Regions from separate parts of the Gordonia sp. SCSIO 19800 genome, predicted to be linked through region 1. Evidence: predicted binding sites of a transcription regulator. Region 1 holds the regulator's gene; the other holds the start of a gene.
The links. The regulator LexA, encoded in region 1, represses DNA repair genes until DNA is damaged. The targets are predictions, from matches to a motif close to CGAACANNTGTTCG.
Positions count from the first base shown of each region.

Region 2: the regulator LexA is predicted to act here: its motif matches at 1,847-1,860, upstream of KB201_RS15645 (HNH endonuclease signature motif containing protein).

Region 1 is NZ_JAGRQM010000005.1:287,708-291,267, forward strand. Features, by position in the region: gene KB201_RS08755 (phosphoenolpyruvate--protein phosphotransferase) at 1-1,428, shown strand, start outside; gene lexA (transcriptional repressor LexA) at 1,406-2,110, opposite strand; gene KB201_RS08765 (LysM peptidoglycan-binding domain-containing protein) at 2,335-2,874, shown strand; gene nrdR (transcriptional regulator NrdR) at 2,974-3,474, shown strand; gene hrpA (ATP-dependent RNA helicase HrpA) at 3,448-3,560, opposite strand, start outside.
Region 2 is NZ_JAGRQM010000013.1:94,184-97,743, forward strand. Features, by position in the region: gene KB201_RS15635 (SDR family NAD(P)-dependent oxidoreductase) at 1-487, opposite strand, end outside; gene KB201_RS15640 (PPOX class F420-dependent oxidoreductase) at 551-952, shown strand; gene KB201_RS15645 (HNH endonuclease signature motif containing protein) at 1,894-3,501, shown strand.

The sequences.
Region 1 (3,560 bases):
GCGCTCATCGGCAAGGGCGCCCCCGCCGAGGCCGCTGCCGTCGCGGCCACCGAACAGTTCGCGGCGGTGTTCACCAAGCTCGGCGGACTGATGGCCGAGCGGGTCACCGATCTCAACGACGTGCGCGACCGGGTCCTCGCCGAACTGCTCGGCCTACCCGAACCTGGTGTGCCCACTCCGGAGGTGCCGTCGGTCCTGCTCGCCGACGACCTCGCGCCCGCCGACACCGCGGGCCTCGACCCCACGAGCACCATCGCCCTCGTCACCCGCCTCGGCGGACCGACCAGCCACACCGCGATCATCGCGCGCCAGCTGGGGATCCCGTGCGTGGTGGCGGTGGCCGACCTGGACGAGATCGAGCCCGGCACAACCGTTCTCGTCGACGGCAGCACCGGGCGGATCGAGGTGGAGCCCGATGCGGAGGCGGCCCGGGCTCGCGTCGACGAGGATCGGCGGCATGCCGCACTCGTCGCCGGCTGGACCGGTCCGGGGCAGACCGCCGACGGGGTGGCCGTGGCGGTGCTCGCCAACGTCGCCGACGGATCGTCGGCACGCGCCGCGGCCGGGTACCCCGTCGAGGGCGTCGGGCTCTTCCGCACCGAACTCGCGTTCCTCGAGCGTGCCGACGAACCGTCGGTGGACGAGCAGGCCGCGATCTACCGGGAGGTGCTCGATGCGTTCGACGGGCAGAAGGTGGTCATCCGCACCCTCGACGCCGGGTCCGACAAACCGCTCCGGTTCGTGACCCATCCCGACGAATCGAACCCAGCGCTCGGCGTGCGGGGCGATCGGATCGCGCTGGCGCACCCCGAGATCCGCGCGCATCAGCTCGACGCGATCGCGCAGGCCGCGTCGGGGTCGGCCGTCGCGCCGTGGGTCATGGCGCCGATGATCGCCTCGCCGGCGGAGGCGCGCACCTTCGCCGCCGAGGTCCGCGGCCGTGGTCTGGTCGCCGGGGTGATGATCGAGGTGCCCGCGGCGGCGATCCTGGCCGAAGCCGTCCTCGCCGAGGTGGACTTCGTGTCCATCGGCACCAACGATCTGACCCAGTACACGATGGCGGCCGACCGGATGTCGGCCGATCTCGCCGGACTGACCGACCCGTGGCAACCGGCCGTGTTGAGCCTCATCGCGGGTGTCGCGGCAGCGGGTGCACGTCAGGGAAAGCCGGTCGGGGTGTGCGGCGAGGCCGCCGCCGATCCGAACCTCGCCTGCGTGCTCGTCGGTCTCGGGGTCACCTCGCTGTCCAGCGCGCCGGCTGCTGCGGCGGCCGTGGGGGCCCGGCTCGGCGAGGTGTCCGCACCGGACTGCCGGGCCGCCGCCGAGGCTGCCCTGTCCACCTCGGATCCCGCCGCGGCGCGCGAGGCGGCCGCGGCGGTGCTCGACGGTTCGGTCGGTGGAGAGGTCAGACTCGCCGCATCACGGTGACGACCTTGCCGAGGATGACGGCATCGTTGCCCGGGATCGGATCGAACAGTTCGTTGTGCGGCATGAGCCAGACGTTCGGGCCCTGACGCTTGAAGGTCTTCACGGTGGCCTCGCCGTCGATCATGGCCGCGACGATGTCGCCGTTGTCGGCGACGTTCTGCTGCCGGACCACGACCCAGTCGCCGTCGCAGATCGCGGCGTCGATCATCGACTCGCCGACGACGCGCAACAGGAAGAGCGATCCCTCGCCGACGAGCTCACGGGGCAGTGGGAAGACGTCCTCGACGGCCTCCTCGGCCAGGATCGGACCGCCGGCCGCGATACGGCCGAGAACCGGCACGAAGGTCGGCTCGGGAAGCTGGCCGGCCGTCGGGGTGTCCGGCGACGGGGTGTCACTCGGGGCGATGTTGACCGCACGGGGACGGTTCGCGTCGCGCTTGAGCAGCCCCTTGCGTTCCAGCGTCCGCAACTGATGGGCCACCGATGACGTCGAGGCCAGGCCGACCTCGTCGCCGATCTCCCGGATGCTCGGCGGATAACCGCGCTCGCGCACCGAGCGGCGGATCACCTCCAGGACCCCGGCCTGTCGCGGGGTGAGTGAGGCCTCGGCGGCGGCGGCGTCGAACGGGGCCTCGTCGTCGGCGCCCCGCGCTCGGCCGCGCCTATCGCCGGTGTCACTCATGTTCGGTTCCTCTCGTCTTCGGAACGTGCTGGTAGATGGCTTGCGCCGGGTCCGAGCCTAGCGGAGTGCGACCGGCACCTCAAACATTTGTTCGATGTGTCGCGAGACTTTGTCGGGACGTCGTGCTACAAATTCGAACATCAGTGCATCGAACATCTGATCGATGTTCGAACACCGACCACCACACCCGCACGATCCCAGACACCCGAACACCGGAGGGCACCATGCGCACCGCCACTCTCGTCGCTCCCGTCCGCACCGACCGTCCCGACGCCGTCCGGCCGCGCACCGACCGCGCCGATCGCGTCCGGACCCGCGCCCCGCTGTCCGACGGCGGCCGACCGGTCGACAACCGGCCGGCCGGCACCCGGCCGCGGGGGGCATCGCCGGTGACCCCGCGGGTGGGCGGTACCCACTGTGGCTCTCCGGTCGGGGTCCGGGGACGTGGCCCGGTCGGGCCCGACGCGGCGGTGTTCCGTCGCCGCCGCCGCACCGCGGTCGCGCTCCTCGCCGGTGTCGGGCTGGCGTTCGTCGTGTGGGTGTTCGGTGTCGTCGGCCAGAATTACTCGGACTCGCTGACACCGTCCGCCGTGAGTTCCGAGGTCGTCCATGTGCGCTCGGGGGACTCGCTCAGCTCGATCGCCGGCCGGGTGGCACCCGAGATGCCGCGCGAGGTCGTGATCGACGAGATCGTCGCGATGAACGATCTGGGGTCGAGCGCGCTGCAGGTGGGCCAGCCCCTGCTCACCCCCCGGTACCGCTGAGGCCGGGCGGTATCCTCGATGTCACAGGGGCCGGCCGACAAGCGGCGGGGCGCACGCTTCGGGTGCGTTCCAGCGTCCCGCGACCTGCGTGAGGACACGATGCGCTGCCCCTTCTGCAAGAACGACGACACCAAGGTCATCGACTCGCGTGTCGCAGATGAAGGGCAGGCCATCCGCCGCCGTCGCTCCTGTGTGGAGTGCGGTCGCCGGTTCTCGACCGTGGAGAGCGCCGTGCTCGCGGTGGTCAAACGCAACGGCGTGACCGAGCCGTTCAGCCGGGAGAAGGTCATGCGTGGCGTGCGGCGAGCCTGTCAGGGCCGCCACGTCGCCGAGGACGCGCTCGCGCAGCTCGCCCAGCAGGTCGAGGACACGGTGCGCGCCAGTGGATCGGCCGAGATCCCCAGCAACGAGGTCGGACTCGCCATCCTGGGCCCGCTCCGCGATCTCGACGAGGTGGCGTATCTGCGCTTCGCCTCGGTGTACCGGTCGTTCGACTCGGTGGAGGACTTCCAGCGCGAGATCGACGACCTGAAGGCGGCATCGGGATCCGGGAGCGCGCTCGCCGAACCCGTGTCAGCCGAGTCGGTCCAGAGCTCGTAGGACCCGTTTCTCCGACACCGGGAACGCGGTGCCGAGACGCTGGGCGAACAGCCCCACGCGCAACTCCTCGACGAGCCACTGCGCTT
Region 2 (3,560 bases), on a different contig from region 1:
TGGCGCGGCGCACCCGGACACCGGCGACCGAGGAGAAGACGATGATGGTCCCGGAGCCCTGCGCGCGCAACACCGACGCGAGCGGGGTGAGCACGCTGATGTGGGCGTAGTAGTCGGTGTGGGCGATCTGAAGTGCATGCGCCACATCGGTTTCGGCGCGGGCCTGGTCGCCGAGGATGCCGAACGCGATGATCGCGATCCCGATCGGACCGTGTCGCTGCGCCAACGACTCGACGAGCGTTGGGTGGCTGTCGGTGTCGTTCGCGTCGAAGGCGACGGTGTGTACCTCGGTTGCACCGGCGTCGAGCAGTCGTGCGGACTCGGCCGCGAGGTCGTCGGGACGGCGGGCCGCCAGGACGACGGTCCGCCCGGATGCGAGGCGCGCCGCGGTGGCGACGCCGATCTCGCTGCGGCCGCCGAACAGCACGAGGGCACCGGACGGGTCGGTGTCCGGACGCGCTGATGCCCCTCTGCTGCGTGACGCCATGGCTGCCAGTATCGCATCGGCCCCGCGACCGACCGTGTGCGGCGTCGCGGCTAGTTTGGTGTCATGCCTCGTACCGCCGCCGATCTCGGGCCCGATGCGCTCGCCTTCCTCGTCGAACGCCACCTCGGGACCCTCACCACGCTGCGTGCCGACGGCACCCCCCACGCCGTGGCCGTCGGCTTCACCTGGGATCCCGACGCCGGCCTGGCGAGGGTCATCACCTCGGACGGCAATCAGAAGGTTCGCAATACCGAGCGGGGTGGCTACGCGGCCGTCACCAACGTCGACGGCCCGCGGTGGCTGACCCTGGAGGGACCCGCGACGGTGAGTCGTGAGCCCGAGCGCGTGCGCGAGGCTGAGCAGCGCTACGCGCAGCGATACCGGGAGCCCAGGCCGAACCCACGCCGCGTCGTGATCGAGATCAGCGTGAGTCGGGTGCTCGGCTCGGCGTCGCTGTTCAGCTAGTGCCCACGTGTGAAGTCGGACGCTGCTTGACGTGGGCGCTGGCGTCGTCAGCAGGTTCGGTCCGGTTCATCGCATAGTCATCAAGGCCGGCCGGAACTTCCCGAACGGTGACGCGCTCCCCACGCTGGTGTGACCGGCGATCTGCGACATCGAGGACAACCGGCTCGGGGACCGACGGGGACCTGACCCCAGATCTCGGACACGTTGAATCCGGCAACGAGCTGGAGGAAGCGAGTCGATCGAGGTACGGCTCGACGACACGAGTGAGAGCGGTTTCGTCAGGACGCGGGTGGACTTGTACGAGTCGACCCCCGAGGCCACGGTGCGTGGTATCGCCGCCGATCTCGGTGGAGCGCGGCACGCTGCGTCACTGGCTCGACCGCTACGGCACTGACCCGCAAGACCGTTGGCGGTCGAGTATTTCGTCGGGGAGACGAACTGGTGAGCCGCTTCGGCGTTTGTCGCCGAACCGGCTCGACACCTACCCGGTGAGGTGGCAATGCCAACTCCTCACGATCGCGTGCTCGTCGTTCACGGGTGGCGGAAGGCAGCCCCCGCGCGGGCAGCGCGGACGGAAGCTGATCATGCTATGCGTGGTCGGACTTGCTGAGCCGCGACTTCGCCGCTTGCGCCCCGAATCGGGCGTGTGTCGGAGACATCGCGTATCTGCCGATCGCTGACGGCACCACCCTGTATGAGCCACGATGACCGACTGCTACTCCCGACCGCCGTCCGGGTGGGCGGTGGTCGATCACATGCGCATCGACCTAGTCGGGTCAACGCTCGGCATCGGGGTTTCTCCCTATATCACGAGGCACCGACAACTTGCTCTCGCCGAATAGCGTTGAATGACATAGCTTTTGAGATTGACGCGCGTCCATTTTGATGTACACTCGAACGTACATTCGCAGCAACGGCAACGGTTCTCAGGGGAGGTGACCATGTCTGATGAATCCGCGACGCCGCAACCGCGTGCCGTCGAACTGGTGGCCGACCTCCACCGCATCCTCGACGAACTGCAGACCGTGGACCTGGCGCCGTGTACCGATACCGAGTTGGCGGATGTGGCGGCCGACACCGAGAAAGCGATCGCACGGTTGACCGTGGCCGGTGACCGGCAGATCGATCAGGTCGAGGCCCGCGACCTGCCCCGCAAAGCAGGCTGTCGGACACTCATGCAGTACATGACCCACCGGCTGCGGGTCTCCAACCCGATGCGGCGTCGTAAGCAGATGGATGCCACCGCCACCCGCACCAGCCTCGGCGGCGAGGTCCTACCACCTGAACATCCGTGCCTCGCTGAAGCGTTCGCCGCGGGTGCGGTCGGCTCCGCGCACGTGCAGGCCGCCTTGGACGTCCTCGACCGCATCCCAGTCGCCATCAACCACGACATCAAGGTCGCCGCCGAACGGCAGATGGCCGAGATCGCCGCCGACCACACACCTGCCGACATCACCCAACTCGGTGCCCGGCTACTGGCCCATCTCGACCCCGACGGCACCCTCGCCGACGATTCGGAACGCAAGAGGCGCCGCGGCCTGTGGATCGGTCGGCAACGAGCCGATGGCACCGCCACCATCTCCGGCACCGTCACACCCGAACTCCACGCCCGACTGTCGATGATGTTCGCGGTCTGGGGCAAACCCGGACTTAACAACCCCGACGACCCGCAGTCTCCGTCCGGGCCCGCCGGCACCGCCGACCCCGACGCCCTGACCGCCGCCGCCGACCGCGACGGACGCACCCCCGCCCAGACCAATCACGACGCCCTCGATGCCGCGCTGGCCGCCGGTTTCGCCGACGGGACTCTCGGCACCTCGCATCGTGGGCTGCCGGTGCAGCTGATCATCAAGGCCGACCTCGGTGATCTGATTCGTGAAGCCGGCCTCGCGACCACTGCCACCGGCACCCTGCTGCCCATCCCGGACCTGATCGCGATGGCCGCCGACATCCAGCCGTGGTTGGCGATCTTCAAAGACCACACCACCGTGCCGCTGCACTTCGGCAGGGGGAAACGTCTCGCCACGCGCGAACAACGCCTCGTCTCCTTCGCCCGCCCTGACGGTGAAGTGTGCTCGGCACCCGGGTGTGACCAGCCCGCCACCCACGTCGAACTCCACCACGCCCAAAGGGACTGGGCGAAGGGTGGTCTCACTAACATTGACGACCTCGCCCCCGCCTGCCCACGCCACAACCGCATGGTCGGCGACAAGCCCGGTCAATACACCACCCGCATCGCTCGGTCCGGACCCGACGAAGGTCGCTGCGTGTGGCGGTTGAACGCCGAACCCGGCGCGCCACCCAACCCCGACCGCCTCAACCGTCGACCCGACATACCCCGACGGTTCGCACACCACCTGAACACCGTGCGCGAGCAGATCCACGGACCACCACCCCGGCCCGGCGATCACCCACGCCCAGACGGCCACACCCACATCGACGCACGCCGCTCATGGGCGACAATCAGCCACGTCATCGATGTCCGACCACCCCGACCCAAGCCCTCCGTCGTCGAAGCGTTCCTCGCCGAGCTTCTCGCCACCCGCTAGTTCGCGTCCATAGATCAAACTCGCGATCAGCGAACTTCGACTCGCCCGATGGACCTCGA